Regions from separate parts of the Pelosinus sp. sgz500959 genome, predicted to be linked through region 1. Evidence: riboswitches for the same ligand, from Rfam matches in the RefSeq annotation. Region 1 holds a riboswitch; each other region holds the start of a gene.
What was found. Region 1 has a riboswitch for glycine ahead of ACAN52_RS15215 (ABC transporter substrate-binding protein). Riboswitches for the same ligand answer to the same signal wherever they lie in the genome.
Positions count from the first base shown of each region.

Region 2: another riboswitch for glycine. It lies ahead of ACAN52_RS09180 (amino acid permease); the one in region 1 lies ahead of ACAN52_RS15215 (ABC transporter substrate-binding protein).
Region 3: another riboswitch for glycine. It lies ahead of gcvT (glycine cleavage system aminomethyltransferase GcvT); the one in region 1 lies ahead of ACAN52_RS15215 (ABC transporter substrate-binding protein).

Region 1 is NZ_JBGJZL010000009.1:139,835-145,547, reverse strand. Features, by position in the region: gene ACAN52_RS15225 (sigma 54-interacting transcriptional regulator) at 1-2,080, shown strand, start outside; gene ACAN52_RS15220 (beta-ketoacyl-ACP reductase) at 2,352-3,095, shown strand; glycine riboswitch at 3,271-3,350, shown strand; glycine riboswitch at 3,357-3,458, shown strand; gene ACAN52_RS15215 (ABC transporter substrate-binding protein) at 3,647-4,813, shown strand; gene fliW (flagellar assembly protein FliW) at 4,872-5,327, opposite strand; gene ACAN52_RS15205 (nuclease-related domain-containing protein) at 5,579-5,713, shown strand, end outside.
Region 2 is NZ_JBGJZL010000005.1:25,529-31,241, forward strand. Features, by position in the region: gene ACAN52_RS09165 (PLP-dependent aminotransferase family protein) at 1-303, shown strand, start outside; gene ACAN52_RS09170 (DJ-1/PfpI family protein) at 511-1,347, opposite strand; gene ACAN52_RS09175 (hypothetical protein) at 1,433-1,570, shown strand; glycine riboswitch at 1,838-1,934, shown strand; gene ACAN52_RS09180 (amino acid permease) at 2,175-3,563, shown strand; gene ACAN52_RS09185 (CitMHS family transporter) at 4,201-5,517, shown strand.
Region 3 is NZ_JBGJZL010000005.1:149,193-154,905, forward strand. Features, by position in the region: gene ACAN52_RS09695 (glycosyltransferase) at 1-916, shown strand, start outside; gene ACAN52_RS09700 (NDP-sugar synthase) at 913-1,677, shown strand; glycine riboswitch at 1,776-1,864, shown strand; gene gcvT (glycine cleavage system aminomethyltransferase GcvT) at 2,020-3,123, shown strand; gene gcvH (glycine cleavage system protein GcvH) at 3,126-3,515, shown strand; gene gcvPA (aminomethyl-transferring glycine dehydrogenase subunit GcvPA) at 3,517-4,863, shown strand; gene gcvPB (aminomethyl-transferring glycine dehydrogenase subunit GcvPB) at 4,860-5,713, shown strand, end outside.

The DNA.
Region 1 (5,713 bases):
AAATTTAATGAATACAAACATAGTGATGGTTTTACCAACGATAACGATGAAAGAAGTTGCCATTCGTTTGCAGGAAGCAAGTGCTGATGAGGCTTTTGTGGTCAATCGTGAAGGGCAATTAATCGGTTGTATGGGTAAAAATGAATTTATTAAAGCTTTATCCATGGAAAGTGGACATGAAGTGCAAGTTCAAGATGTGATGGAGAATAAGTGGATTGCTCTAACTCCTTCAATGACAATTAAGGAATTAGAGGAACAAATTAAGATAGATGACTATGATTTTTTTCCAGTCTTTAATGAAGAAAATAGTCTTGTTGGGATATTAAAAACGGTTGAGGTGAGAAAGGCCCTATCAAAAGAATCATTATCGTTGATTACAGAAATGCAATCTGTGCTTAATGGCGTTTATAATGGGGTTATTGCAATCAATCTTGAAGGAATTGTTGTCTTATTTAATGCGGCAGCAGAACTTCTGACTGGTTTGACTGCTGATGCTGTGATTGGGCACTATATTAATGATGTTGTACCCAATACAGGATTGATTCGTGTCATGGAAACGGGTGTGGCAGAGCTGAATCAACAGCAAAACATTGGACGTTGTCATATTATTACCAATCGTTCCCCCATTCGTAATGCAAATGGAATTATGGGGGCTGTTGCTGTATTTCAAGATATTACTGAATTGCAAGCAGTGGCTGCCGAACTAGAAAATGTAAAAAACTTAAAAAGTACCCTGGAATCAGCAATTGAAAGTATTTTTGAAGGAATTGTTATTGTTGATGAAAAGGGCATTATCACTATGATCAATCAATCTTATTGTGATTTTCTTGGCGTTGAAGCTGGGAAAGTTGTAGGGAGCTATGTAGCAGATGTTATCCCCAATACTCGAATGCATGTTGTAGCACAAGGCGGCAAAGCAGAAGTAACAGATATTCAAAGAATAAATGAGCATAATTGTGTAGTGACTCGAATTCCGATTATTAAAGAGGGAAAACTCGTTGGAGCTGTAGGCAAGGTTATTTTTAAAGACGTTAAAGATTTAAAAATACTTTCAATTAAATTAAATAAGTTGCAGTTTGAATTAGAGTATTATAAAGAAGAACTACGAAAAGTGTATGGTGGTAAGCATACCTTTGATACGATTATTGGTGAGAGTGAAAAGATGCAGTGGACGAAAGCCATTGGGGCTAAGGCAGCGAAAGGTAATTCTACTGTTCTAATTTTAGGGGAAAGTGGGACTGGCAAAGAATTATTTGCTCATGCCATTCATAATGATAGTTTAAGACATAATGGCCCATTTATTAAAGTCAATTGTGCGGCAGTACCTGATAATCTTTTGGAATCGGAATTGTTTGGCTATGACGAAGGGGCTTTTTCTGGTGCTAAAAAAGGCGGCAAACCAGGTCGGTTTGAACTGGCAAATGGTGGGACGATCTTCTTAGATGAGATTGGTGATATGCCTCTTTCCATGCAAGCTAAGATGCTGCGTGTATTGCAAGAAAGAGAGTTTGAGCGTGTCGGCGGAACTAAAACATTAAAGCTAGATTTACGGATTATCGCAGCGACTAACCGAGATTTAGAAAAAATGATTGAGGAAGGAAAATTTCGTCAAGACTTATATTATCGCTTAAATATTGTATCTCTTAATATTCCTCCACTACGGGAACGGACAGAGGATATTCCTATGTTATGCAATGTATTGTTAAAGAAAATCAATCGACAGGTACAACATTGTGTCGAAGGGGTATCGGTAGCGACTCTGCAACTCCTGATGAACTATAATTGGCCAGGAAATGTAAGAGAACTAGAAAATATACTGGAAAGAGCAGTCAATTTAATCGATGAGGATGAAGTCTTTATTGTACCTGAACATTTAGCACCTGCGCTCAGAAAAATTAACAAAGCAAAGAGCCAAGTAGACAGCGCAGACAACTTAGCTGGAATGATGGGCGATGCAGAGCGGCAAGCCATTTTAAAAGCATTGGAAACTGCAGGGGGCAATAAGAGTGAAGCTGCCAAAATCTTAGGTATTCATCGATCTGGTTTTTATCAAAAAATGAAGAAATATAACATTCAGTAACTAAAAAATCAATCTGCACTCGTTGATAACTCGACGAGTGCTTTATCATTTAAACTCTAAATCATTTGTAGGGATCTTTTTAAAGTGTCTAATATACTACACAAGTATTGTCTATTCTTAAGTACGTTATCAAGTTGCATAAAAAAGAGTAGACAGTCGATTGATGATAATGATTGAGTTTGTCAGTCTTTATTGCTAAAAAAAATATTGGCATAAAATTTGCATAAGTTTAAGGTACAGGATTACAGATTATAGAATGGAAGGGGTTTTTATGATGAGAGGTTTAAAAGATAAAGTTGTTTTAATTACTGGTTCGGCTAATGGGATTGGCAAATGTACTGCTCTTAGATTTGCAGAAGAAGGTGCCAAGATTGTTGTCGCTGATTTTGCTGATGGTTCAGGGACTGTAAAAGAAGTAGAAGAAAAAGGATCATCTGCAGTTTATGTTCAAGTTGACGTGTCTTGCCCAGAGAGTGTCAAGAACATGATTGATAAAGCCATTGAAACTTTTGGCAAAATTGATGTTTTAATTAATAATGCAGGAATCACAAAAGATGCCATGATGAAGAAAATGACAAAAGATGCTTGGGATGCAGTTATTTCCGTAAATCTTACTGGTGTATTTAATTGTACTTCTGCAGTATTACCATTTATGTTGGAACAAAAATCAGGTGTTGTGTTAACTTCATCTTCTGTAGTTGGTATTTATGGCAACATGGGACAAACTAATTATGCAGCGACTAAGTGGGGCGTAATTGGAATGACCAAATCATGGGCAAAAGAAATGGCCAAATCTGGTTTGCGTTTCAATTGTGTTGCACCTGGTTTTATTGGTACAGATATGGTGAAAAAGATTCCTGAGCAAGTATTACAAGATCGGATTTTAGTTAAAGTTCCTGCAGGACGTTTGGGTGAGCCTGAAGAAATTGCAGCAGCTTTTGCCTTCTTGGCGTCAGATGATGCTAAGTACATCAATGGAACAGTATTAAGTGTAGATGGTGCTTGCACTTTATAATTGAATTAAAAGTGAATGTTCACCAGGACCTTCCAGATGATCTGGAAGGTCCTTTGTATACGGTCAAATAAAAAAAATAAATAACTTTCATAATTACCATTGAATAATTCAATACATTGTTTTATAATAGAAACTGCTTTAAAAGTACTTTCTAAAACTACATATGTTTATCTGGATGAAGTTTACGGGAGAGAGGCTGTAATGGCCCGCCGAAGGAATAACACTCTCAGGCACTCGAATTACCGAGTAGAAACCGTACATGGACAGAACTCTGGAGAGACCCTCACATAGGGCGCCGAAGGTGAAATACAACAAAATTATTTTGTTGGCAAAGCTCTCAGGCAAAAGGACAGAGACAAAAATCATGATAGAAGAATAGCTATTTTTCTATTGTGATGCAGAAAACACCTGCTGGTGTTTCCTATTTGTTTATCCAGAGTCAAATCATGATGTGATTTGGCTCTTTTATTTTGTACGGGAGCGGGAGAGTACGTCGAAGGATGAAAATCAATGCAATTCGTGTAATGCAAAAAAAAGGAGAGATTTTTCGAATGAGTAAAGGAAATTTGAAATTAGTTGTCTTAGCAATGGTAGCCTTATTAATGACTGGTGTGTTAGCTGGGTGCGGAAATTCCGCTTCCAAAGATATTAAAATTGGTGTTTTGAATGAAATGACTGGTGGTAATGCAACGTTTGGCACATCTTCCGCTAATGGAGCAAAGATGGCAATCAAAGAAGCAAATGCGAAAGGCGGCGTACTTGGTAAACAACTTCAGGCCGTCATTGCAGATAATAAAAGTGAGCCTTCTGAATCAGCTAATGCGATGACTAAACTTGCGACGCAAGATAGAGTCGTTGCTGTAACTGGTATTTTTTCCAGCTCTAATGCCATTGCTACTTCTAGCGTAGCTGAAGCAAGCAAACTTCCTTATATGGCAATCGGTGCTACCAATCCAAAGGTTACTGTGGATGAAAAAACTGGTAAAGTAAAGAATTATACTTTCCGTGTATGTTTTATTGATCCTTTCCAAGGAACTGTTGGAGCAAATTTTGTACTCAATACATTGAAACTTAATAAAGCTGTTATGCTCGTTGATAGCAGTAGTGATTATAGTAAAGGCTTAGCTTCGTTCTTTAAAGATGCATTTGCTAAAGGCGGTGGCAGTGTTTTAGCGGAAGAAGCTTACTTACAAAAAGATCAAGATTTTAAAACCATTTTGACAAAAGTGAAAGCCTTAAATCCTGAAGTCATTTATCTTCCAGGTTATTATGAAGAAGTTGGTAAAATTGTAAAACAGGCACGTGAACTTGGTATTACAGCACCAATCGTTGGTGGAGATGGTTGGGATTCACCTAAACTAGTTGAAATTGCAGGTCCAGCATCCCTCAACAATACTTATTTTACGAACCATTACGCAGTGGATGATACGAGTGCAACTTCACAAGCTTTTGTAGCAGCCTACAAGCAAGAGTATGGACAAGCGCCAGATGCCATGGCTGTACTTAGTTATGATGGAACGAACATACTCATTGATGCCATCAAACGTGCTAATAGTGTTGAACCAGAAAAAATTCGTGAAGCGTTAGCAGCAACTAAAGATTATCCTGCAATTACAGGAGCCACGACTCTCAATGAAAGTCATGACGCTGTAAAAAATGCAGTGATTATTGAAATGAAAGATGGTAAACAAATGTTTAAGGCGACTGTTAAGCCATAAAGGAATATGGGGTCAGGTTTGATTTGTGAAGCAAGTCAAACCTGACCCCATTTATTTTTTATTGGAGTTCTTTCATTTTCTTTAATGTTCCTTCAGGAAAAATACGATGGCGAGTCTGGTAAGGGACTTTTTCTAAAACAGTTTGCTTTGCTAGGCGTTGCTTCGTATCGATAATAATAGGCGCTAAAAGATTAACGGTCATATCATCTTCTTTTTCTGCCGTCGTTACAATGTTATAGACTAGGGGAGGATTATCAGGTGATAAATGTAACTCTTCAAGAACTGCATCATCCAGTAAAAATTCATATTCATTTGAGATATTTAAAGTTTCCAACATGATAAATGTGAGATTAGGTTCTGAGACTGATTGTAAGAAAACAAATGGGCTATCAGAGTGGTGGGGGATCAGAACAAAGGCATTTTCCTCTGGAAAACCAAGTAAACCTTGAGGGAATTTGATAATGTCCGTGTCCATGACATCTAACTCGCCAAAACGTGTAGATTGAATGATCATTTTCACATCGCCCCTTTTTAATTTAATTACATTAGAATCAATAGAATCGACTCAAATTATCTTAATTAATGACAGCCTTCGACATAAACATCAAAAAACCTTTTGCATTTTCGAAATAAATGCAATATTCTTAAAATATAAAAAAGAGAATATTGTATTTTATGGAGGTTTTTTTGATTTTGGGCAGAATTAATAATAAATAATGATAAATGATGAGTGTGGGGAAAGTTTAAAGAACTTAGGAGAATAATATGGCTAATTTTCACAAAGGAAGAAATAACTTAGGTGGTAAAGCGAATCGAAATTTAATTGCTGGTTTAATTTTTTTTGTGTTGGTCATCACTTCATTTTATATTATCTTTGTCCAACAAATTCAAGTGAATAAG
Region 2 (5,713 bases), on a different contig from region 1:
TTTAAGAAAAAAAGAGATATTTTGTTGCGAGCATTACAAGAGCATTTCGGCGATGCTGTGACAGTATCCGGGGGAAATGCCGGTCTTCATATTCTATTGCATTTTAATCAGTCAATGTCCTCAGAAAACTTGGTAGAGAAGGCGGTTCAAGCCGGTGTATATATTCGTAGTGAAAATATATGGGTGGAATCCTCGCCCGGTAAAACAGCCCTTGTTCTTTTGGGTTTCGGAGCCATTAAGAACGAGGATATCAATCCGGCTGTCCGATTATTGCGTCAGATTTGGTTAAGTGAGTTGATTTAGAGTTCAAGCTTGGTTATGCAGATAAGGTAAATTTTTTATTTATCAGAGAGTTGGCATATCATTACAAAATAAATACGAACCTTCATAGTGGTTTCTACATTATATAGTAACGCCAGGGAGAAGAGCTTTTTACTGTTTTCCCTGGCGTTATAGCATATTTATATAAGTTCTGGATAAGTAACAATTATCATTTTACTGAATTGCCAGCTAAAATGATGATTCAATAGCTGCTACCGGACATACCTTGTTGCATGGACCTATACCAACACAGTACTCTGGTTCAATCCTAAACTGAGTTTCGCCCTGAACAACGGCACCGTGTGGACAAATTTTCGCGCATTTACCGCATTTGATACATTTATCGGTAATTGTGCGATGGACAGGTAGCCCAGCTAGGCGTCTTTGTACGCTCTTCCAAGCATCTCCGTATTCTAGTATTTCGCCTGCTTTAAAGAAAGCATCACCTCCGACTGTCTTAGCGACGATATACATTGCTGCGTCGTATCCAGCTGTAACTCCAGCTGCCGTGATAATCTGGCCGTTATCAACAAATCTCTCATCTTTCTTCAAGATGATTGTAGGATCTATAGCCAATAAGTCACCAAAGCATAGATGATGTGTTGTTACGGGCAACTTGCTAAGGAGCCCTGCTTTGGCAAGTAATAAGGCTCCGCTACATACGGATAAGGTGATAATCGTATTTTTACTCTGATCTTGCAACCAGTTAATTACCTTGGTATTGGCTAAAAGTTCCTCCGTTATTAGTCCACCAGGTACAACTAAGATATCAATTTCGGGGCAATCGTTAAAATCATATTCTGCCTTAACAACTAATCCGCCTACCATAACGTGCAGATCCTTTTTAGTTTCGCTGACAGTGAAAATCTCATACAGAGTACGCGATGTCTGATATAGAGTTGTCTGCTCTTGGGATGAGATGAAATCTACAGCGGAAAATACATCATAGGGTCCAATAAAATCCGTTGTCTCAGCACCATCAAATAAAAATATGCCTACTTTCAAGGGTAATCCATTATTAGTCATAACTTAGAACCTCCAACATTTATTATCCCGTGCACGTGATAGTTATATTAGATCATATAAACTGTCGCTTGGAGAAGAGCCAGATTTGAAAGACGGAAGGAGGCCAGTAGTTATTGATATAACTTTTTTAGTACGGAAAAAGAGAGCGGAACAGTTACGCGAACATGGACTGGTTATTCAAAGTCCGGCAGGTAATGTAATGAGTCAAGTGACAGTTCTCTGACTCGTTTAAGTGGCCAGCGGGACACTAAGGGACGTTCTTTTTTTGCGGGACACTAAGGGACGTTCTTTTTTTTGTCACAATAAAGTTGTCAAAAAAGGAGCGTCCCTTAGTGTCATAAATGTACATTTTAAGTTGACGTTTGTATAAATAGGTGATAAAGTGTATAACTGTACTGAAAATTTAATACTGAACTTCGTATGAAGATGACGGGAGAGAGATTTTTAATCCACCGAAGATGTAATGCTTTCAGGTAAAAGGACCGTTATTGGACGAAACTCTGGAGAGCCTCAATAGAGCACCGAAGGAGCAAGCTGATGTATTTTAAATCAGTGAATCTCTCAGGTAAAAGGACAGAGCAAATTAGCTGTTTTATTTTGAGGCCAAATTTTATGATTTGGTCTCTTTATGTATTTTTTTAGCTAAATGTAATCATTTGGTTTATTAGTGTATTTGTTGAGGTCAGATTTTATAATCTGGTCTCTTTCTGTGTTTTTTGAGGTCGGTGTTAAATACGTTGGGAGAAATGAACAAATCGTAAGTCTCTAAAATTGGATTTACAGTACTAACAATTAAAAAAAGTAATAGTTAAAAAGGTGGAGTACATATGGTAGAAAATCAAAATTTATCAAGAGGATTGAAAAATCGTCATGTTCAATTATTGGCAATTGGTGGTGCAATTGGTACAGGATTATTTCTAGGGTCAGGTAGATCCATTCATTTGGCAGGTCCGTCTATTTTATTTGCCTATATGATTACAGGTCTAATTTGCTTTTTTGTAATGCGTGCCCTTGGAGAATTATTGCTTTCTAATTTAAAGTATAATTCTTTTGTCGATTTTGTACGTGAGTATATGGGAGATCGAGCGGCATTTATTACGGGATGGACCTACTGGTTTTGCTGGATTTCACTGGCTATGGCTGATGTAACGGCTGCTGGTCTTTATATACAGTACTGGTTTCCGAGTATTGCACAATGGGTTCCCAGTCTTATCATTCTTATGATTTTGCTGATTATGAATCTTACTGCTGTGAAGTTATTTGGTGAAATGGAATTTTGGTTTGCTTTAATCAAAGTAGTTGCCATTATGGCGTTGATTGTAATTGGTACATTTATGATTATTAAAGGTTTTTCTACCGATGCTGGTGTATCTAGCTTTAGTAACCTTTGGAGTTATGGTGGTTGGATGCCTAATGGTTTAAGCGGTTTTATCCTTTCTTTTCAAATGGTTGTATTTGCTTTTACGGGAATCGAATTAGTTGGCTTAACCGCTGGTGAAACAGAAGATCCAGAAAATGTTATACCTAAAGCCATCAATAATATTCCAATCCGAGTGATTCTGTTCTATATTGGAGCGCTTCTTGTCATTATGAGCATATACCCTTGGACTTCCATTAGTCCAGAACGAAGCCCTTTTGTTCAAGTTTTTTCTGCAGTGGGAATCGCAGCTGCAGCAACAATTGTAAACTTTGTTGTCCTAACATCGGCTGCATCTGCTTGTAACAGTGGTATTTTTAGTACAAGTCGCATGGTTTACTCTCTGGCAAAAGAAAATAATGCACCTGAATCAATGAAAAAATTGACTTCTAACCAAGTACCTGCGAATGCAACAATCGTCTCTACATTTGTCGTCTTGATTGCGGTTATCCTGCAATATATTATGCCAGAAGGAATCTTTGTATTAATTACCAGTATATCAACATTTTGTTTTATTTTTATTTGGGCAATTATCACGATTTGTCATCTGAAATATCGGAAAACCAATCCTGCACTTGCTGCTAAAAGCAAATTCAAAATGCCGCTATATCCGATCATTAACTATGTAATTTTAGCATTTTTTGCTTTTGTTCTAGTTACCTTGGCACTTAATGAGGAAACTCGTGTAGCACTGTTTATAACCCCAGTGTGGTTTATAATGCTTGGTGTGATTTATAAGATTGTTAAATCGAAAGCAGAAGAGGCCGAGGACGAAAATCGTTTAGTAGAAGGTGTTTAAATAACGCCAGCACGATACATTAAAGTGAAAAATCTATAAAGTTATAAGCTATCCGAGTTTGAAAGAACCTGTCTTGTTAGATAGCTTTAGATGAAATTGGCCATGGGGGATGAGTATAGAGGAGAGTTATATAAATCAGCAAATAATGACATCATCACCAGCTGGTGGACCAACTACTGAAGCCAAAAAACTATGGATGAACTATCATTCCTTAAATAAAAAAATGATAGTATGTTTAAAAAACGGGATATGGATAATTTTGATAAATGTGAAAACATAGGGGACAGTAAACTTGTCCCCTGAGCAACTTATTTTTCACATAATGTATTTAAGGCTTTTGAGAATGGAGAGCGTAAACCTGAATTTTATAGAGAAATATTTAAATAGAAAGACTACTTGAAAATCTCCTAGTAGGTAGGCCAACTAACCATTATCGCCTAAAAGCATGAACGAATAAATTGAATAATCAAAACAAACAAAATAAACAAAATAAACTAAATGAACAAAACAATTGTATATTTAGTAATATTCAATTATTCTAATCTTAATAAACTAATTGATATTAAAGAAAAGGAGGTACCCTACGTCTTTTCTGCCATCAACTTTCGGCAAACTATATATTAAAGGAGGAACAAATATGATAGACCCTAATGTTTTAGCAGCGATAGGCTTTGGAATGATTGGTGTAATCGTTTATATGTTGTTACAGTCAAAAGTGACTCCAACCCCTATTTTTGTTGCCACTCCGTTGGTAGCTGCCTTGATAGCCGGTTTTGGAATTAACAATATTGCTGAGTATGCCCAAAAAGGTATAATGACTACCTCGAGTGTTGCCATTTTATTTATATTTTCAATTACCTTTTTCGGTGTTTTGATGGATGCAGGTTTGTTTGACCCATTTGTTAATTTTTTAGTCAAAAAAGCAGGCAATAACGTTGTTGCTGTAACTGTAGCCACGTCCTTTATAGCTACAATTGCCCACCTTGATGGATCGCTGGCAGTAACCCTTCTAATCACTGTACCAGCCATGATAAATGTTTATAAGAAACTAAATATACGGCCAGTCATATTACTTTTGATTTGCGGTATGGCCATGAGTATTATGAACTTAGTACCATGGGGCGGACCAACTGCTAGGGTTGCCGCTGTAACTCACTCAGATCCTAATGTTTTATGGCATACTTTAATCCCTCTTCAAGTGGCAGGTATAATTGTAAATACCATTTTTGCCGCCATTTTAGGTATTCTCGAAAAAAGACGCGGAGCTGGGCAAAATATCAACACTGATATTACTGAGGAAGAAGCTAAATTCGATGCTAAGAAAGAAGCCCTTAAACGTCCAAAACTTATTTGGGTCAATGCCCTCATTGCTATAGGCACGATTGCGTTATTAGTTTTAACTAAGTGGCAAGCATATTTCTGCTTTATGATCGGATTGGCTTTTGCCCTTGTTATCAATTATCCAAATGTCAAAGAGCAAGGTGCTAGAATTAAGGCTCATGCTGGAGATTCTATTTCTATGGCAGCCATTTTGCTATCATCGGGTATCTTTTTGGGCGTACTGTCAGGAACTAAAATGATTGATGCCATGGCTAAAGTTATGATTTCTATCATTCCTGCTGCTTTAGGGCCTTATATTCATATGATTTTGGGAGTGTTTGCCGTACCTATTGGCATGCTTCTTGGTACAGACTCCTACTTCTTTGGGCTTTTGCCTTTGGCTATCGGTGTCGGTAAAGAATACGGCATAGATCCTGTCAATTTGTCTAAAGCGCTTTTAATTGGGAAAAACTATGGCGTTCTTGTAACTCCACACGCAGCCACTACTTATTTGGCCATTGGTCTAGCTGGTATTGAGATTAAAGAACTCTTTAAAGTCGCTGCCCCTTGGCTTTGGTTTTTAGGTATAGTCTCCTTATTCATAGCTGTAATTATGGGCATTGTAGTGATTTAACATATTAAGTGTTATCTCAAAACTCTAGTTATTACAAAAAATAACCTTGCTAAGGTATGTACCTCAGCAAGGTTATTCTTTTTGGTATTATTGCTGTTTTACCCAACATTTTACATAAATTCAAGAAATGAAGAAATCACAATGAGCAAACTGGACTTTCTTTATTTGTCACAATGAAGTCGGCAGGGAATTTATT
Region 3 (5,713 bases), on a different contig from region 1:
CGGGAAAAGAGAACAGCCCAATCTTATTCTTAGTGGTACTCTTAGTGGATCACGAACGGCTCAGCAATTGGGAATACCTTCTATGATGGTATTTTTGCAGCCGCATGGAGAGAAAACTTTTCAGATGCTCGCCGATAGACTGCAAGGTAATGGACAAGAAGAATCGGAAAAAATAATAGACGGAATGATTGATGTCTTTAAAATGGCAGATATCATTATTCTAGAAGGTATGCCAGAGATCAGTGGCGGAATAACATTTGAAGATTTTGGGCAGAAATTCATGGGCATAAAAGAGAAGATTAGATTTACTGGTCCCTTATTAATAGAGTACCCTGATCAATTGCCGGAAAAGGAAGACTTAAAGCAAATGCATATGGGTGATCGAAATAAATTGATGGTTTACATAACAATCGGTGGGGGTTCATCGCTGATTGGGGAACAATTTTTAAAGATTGTATTAGATGCTCTGAGATTAATACCGGAGGTAACAGGGATTATCGCTACTGGTATGGTAATCCAACCTGAAGTTATCTTACAGTATGATCCACCAAATAATGCGATGATTAAAGGCTATGTTCCAGGGACTGAAATGATCAAGGCCAGCGACGTCACTGTTTTTCATGGTGGATCGTCCACCTTGATGACATGTATTGCTTGTGGAACACCTGCTGTGGTAGTACCTTCCATAGGAGAACAAGAGGACAATGGTGCTGTCCTTTCTGAGTATGGTGCGGGAATCGTATTAAACAAAGCAACATTAACAGCTGATATTTTGGTGAAGGCAATACAAAATATTATCAATAATCCCAGTTATCGCAGAGGAGCTGAGCATCTCAAATCATTAGGAGAAAAATATGGAGGAAGCAAAGTAGCCGCTGATTGGGCAGAAACATTAATGGAGGGAAGTTCTCAATGAAGGCATTGATTTTAGCGGCTGGTAAAGGAACAAGATTACGTCCAATTACTGATTATATACCAAAACCCATGGTGCCATTACATGGTAAGCCACTACTTGAATGGATACTACTGTACTTGATCTCTTATGGCATACGTGAGTATATATTCGCTATCAGTTACTTGGGCGAACAGATTGAGAATTATTTTGGTAATGGAGAAAGATGGGGTATAAACATTCAATATAGTCGTGGCTTGGTGCCTGCAGGTAAGGCGGGAGAGGTTTGGCGTGCCCGTGACCGATTACATGAGGAAGAACATTTTTTAGTTATACCAGGAGATACAATTTGTCACTTAGATTATCATGACTTGATCGAATTTCACAGGCAGCACAATGGGATGGTATCAGTCGCTTTGTCAACTCGATACCGTTTGGAAGTAGGACTGGCGGAGATCGATAGTCATAATAAAATAATAAATTTTCTTGAAAAAGAAAACTTGGATCGTCCAATCAGTACAGGAACTTATTTATTAGAAAAAACAATTTTTCCCTATATTGAAAGATTTAATCCAGATAAGAGGGAAGTTGATTTGCCAGGTGATGTTTTCCCCGTTTTATTACATGAAAGAGAGGAGGTATATGGTTTTATCCAGGATTATGATTGGTGGGATATTGGAAAAATCAATGATTATGAAGCCTTAGCCAAGATGCCTAAACAAGAAGCTGAGCATATAGTATATAAGTCCACCTCAACCATCGATAGCAAAAAATGTGATCAGTAAGATATAAGGGGACAAAATTGCAAGGATGAAATAATGTTGACACAAATTAACTAATTTGTTAGAATATTTATAAATGTGAAAAAACAATAATGTGTAGAATGATGGTTATGGGAGAGATCGCAAACTGCGGCGCCGAAGGAGCAAGAACTTTGTCAAACTCTCAGGCAAAGAGGACCGTAACCTGACTATACTCTGGAGAGCACGCCCGTAAAATGGGCGTCACCGATGGGGAGCCTAGTTAGGCAAAACTCTCAGGTACAACAGACAGAGACAAAGGTGGATTCGTCCGCCTTTGTCTCTGTCTTTATTTTTAAAAAACAATAAAGAAGAGGAGGATGGATTATGACAGTAGGGCGCAAGACACCTCTATATGAAACTCATTTAAAATACGGTGGCAAAATTGTTGAATTTGGAGGTTGGTTATTGCCAGTTCAGTATACTGGGATTTTAGAGGAGCATCGAGCAGTGAGGGAAAAAGCTGGTTTATTTGATGTTTCACACATGGGTGAGGTTCGTGTTAAAGGACCCGATGCTTTCCTTTATGTACAAAATTTAGTCACCAATGATATAGCGCGCCTCGTCAATCATAAAATACAGTATACGCCAATGTGCTACTCAGATGGTGGTGTTGTTGATGATTTGTTGATTTATAAATATAGTGACGAGGAATACCTATTAGTCATTAATGCCGCTAACATTGAAAAAGATTGGGAGTGGATGGTAGAGAATAAAAGGGAATTTGATATAGAACTAATAAATCAATCTGACCAGACAGCCCAGCTAGCTCTGCAAGGTCCTTTGGCACAGAGTATTTTGAGTCAATTGACTGATGCTCCTCTTGCCGAACTAGAGTATTATTGGTTTTTACCTAAGGTCATGGTGGCAGGTAAGGAAACTCTTGTATCAAGAACTGGTTATACTGGGGAAGATGGTTTTGAAATTTATTGTCGTCCAGAAGATGCTGCTGCCTTATGGGAGTGCATCATGAGCATTGGTAAGTCTTATGGTTTGTTACCTGCAGGCCTCGGTTGTCGAGATACCTTGCGTTTTGAAGCTTGTCTGCCCCTTTACGGGCATGAATTGTCGAAGGATATTTCACCATTAGAAGCAGGGATTGGCTTCTTTGTGAAGCTGGATAAAGGTGATTTTAACGGTTCTGCCGCTTTGGCTCTACAAAAGAAAAATGGTTTGAAACGTAAAGTTGTCGGTTTTATTGTGACTGGGCGGGGAATTGCTCGAGCAGAATATCCAGTAATAGCTGACGGGCGATGGATTGGGACTGTTACCACAGGAAGCTATTCGCCAAGTTTAGATAAAAATATGGGGCTTGCTTTAGTAGAAGCTGAGTTTGCTGCAGTAGGACAGGAATTTGAGATAGAGATTCGTGGTAAAAGGGTAGCTGCCCAGGTCATTCCTAAGCCATTTTATAAAAGAGAGGGGAAATAAGGATGAAAATTCTAGCAGAATTAAAGTATTCTCGGGACCATGAGTGGGTAAAAATTGAGGGCAATCGCGCGAGGATCGGAATAACTGATTATGCGCAATCTCAGCTTGGAGATGTGGTTTTTGTTGAGGTGCCGACTATTGATAGCCATATTGCTGTAGGGATGGGTTTCTCGGTAGTCGAGTCAGTAAAAGCCGTATCTGATATTTATGCACCTGTTGGCGGCGTAATTGTAGAAGTCAATGAGGCCCTTACGGATGCCCCTGAAATTATGAATGAAGATCCTTACGGTGAGGGGTGGCTAGCTGTCATCGAAATGGACGCTGAAACTGATCTGGGAGAATTACTAAGTAGTGATGAATATGAAGAATTGATAGGGGCGGGAGGTCAGTAACATGACATGGAGCTATTTACCTCATACCCAAGAAGATCGACGTACTATGCTCAATGCAATTGGTGTAGAGAGAGTAGAAGAACTTTTTAGTGATATTCCAGCACAGTTATTATTTAATCATCCTCTGCAATTACCTGCTGCCATGTCAGAACTGGATTTGGTGAAATCCTTACAAAAGTTAGCAGGGGTTAATGTCAACCTTCAAGATTATACCTGTTTTTTGGGTGCAGGGGCTTATGATCACTATATACCCAGTGTAATTGACCATGTGATAAGACGTTCTGAGTTTTATACGGCTTACACTCAATATCAACCAGAGATTTCTCAAGGGTACTTACAGGCTTTATGGGAATACCAGAGCATGATCTGTCAGCTAACAGGGATGGAAGTTTCCAATGCTTCCATGTATGACGGTGGTACGGCTTTAGCAGAGGCTGCTATGATGGCTTGCAGTGTTACGGGTCGCAGTGAGGTGCTGGTCGTAAATACAGTGCATCCTCATTATCGCAGCGTCCTCACTACCTATGGAATGGATCGGGGCTATACAATCACAGAGTTTGGTTATGAAGATGGTACTGGGAGTCAGAAAGAAATTACCTCGCTCATTAATAAACAGATTGCTGCTGTTATCATCCAATCACCTAATTTTTTTGGGTGCATCGAAGATATAAAAAAACTGGCTGACTTGGCTCATGCTCAAGGAGCATTGCTAATCGTAGCCGTTGACCCTATTTCTCTCGGGATTCTAGAAGCGCCCGGTGTATTGGGTGCTGATATCGTGGTGGGGGAAGGTCAATCCATGGGCCTTGCGACTGCTTTTGGTGGTCCTTATCTAGGCTTTTTTGCGACAACGGAAAAATTAATGCGTAAAATGCCTGGTCGTATTGTAGGGCAAACGGTGGATCACGATGGAAATAGAGGGTTCGTGTTAACCTTACAGGCGAGAGAGCAACACATTCGTCGGGAAAAAGCCACTTCTAATATCTGCTCTAATGAAGCCTTATGTGCTTTGACAGCTGCCGTATATTTGAGTGCTGTTGGTAAGGAAGGATTACATCGGGTGGCTGAATTATCACTGCAAAAAGCTCATTATGCCTATCGTGAACTGACTAAGTTAGAAGGAGTCACTGCTGTATTTGGAGCGAGCTACTTTAAAGAATTTGTGATACGCTGCCCAAAATCCATTGCTGAAATTAATAAAGAATTATTGCAGGAAAAAATCATTAGCGGATTGGATCTTGGCCTTTATTACCCAGAACTTAAAAACTGTATGTTACTGTGCATAACGGAAAATCGGACACAGGAAGAGATTAGCCGTTTGGTAGAAAAATTGGGGGCGATGGTATGAGGAAAACTAAATCCTTGATTTTTGAAATAGGGAAAGCAGGGCGCTGTGCTGTAGATTTGCCTACATGTGATGTACCAGAAGAAGAGATTACCACACTCATTCCCCAAGAATTTTTGCGGAAAAATCCTGCTGCCCTGCCAGAAGTCAGTCAACTGGATTTGATGCGCCATTATACTCAATTATCTCAGCGAAATTTCGGAGTCGATTCAGGGTTCTATCCCTTGGGTTCTTGCACCATGAAGTATAATCCAAAAGTGAATGAAGACATTGCTCGTTATCCAGGTTTTGCTTTGATTCATCCTCTGCAGCAGCCTGAAACGGTGCAAGGTGCATTAGAACTACTTTATGATATGGAGCAGTATCTTGCTGAAATTTCAGGAATGGATGCTGTTACTATGCAGCCAGTTGCTGGTGCCCATGGTGAATTGGTAGGGTTAAAACTCATTCGGGCCTATCATCGTCACCGAGGAGAAAGGAGAAATAAAGTCATTGTGCCTGACTCCGCTCATGGTACTAACCCTGCCTCGGCGGCGGTATGCGGGTTAGAAATCGTGGAAATCAAATCAAATCCAGATGGATCGATCAATTTAGATGCACTCCGCGCAGTGGTAGGGCCAGATACAGCGGCTCTCATGCTAACCAATCCCAGTACCCTAGGATTGTTTGAAACCAAGATTGAAGAAATTGCTGCCATTGTCCATGAAGCAGGTGGCTTGTTATATTATGACGGGGCTAACGCCAATGCCATTATGGGGATTGTTAGACCTGGAGATATGGGGTTTGATGTTGTCCATTTTAACCTTCATAAAACCTTTAGTACGCCACATGGCGGTGGCGGTCCAGGATCAGG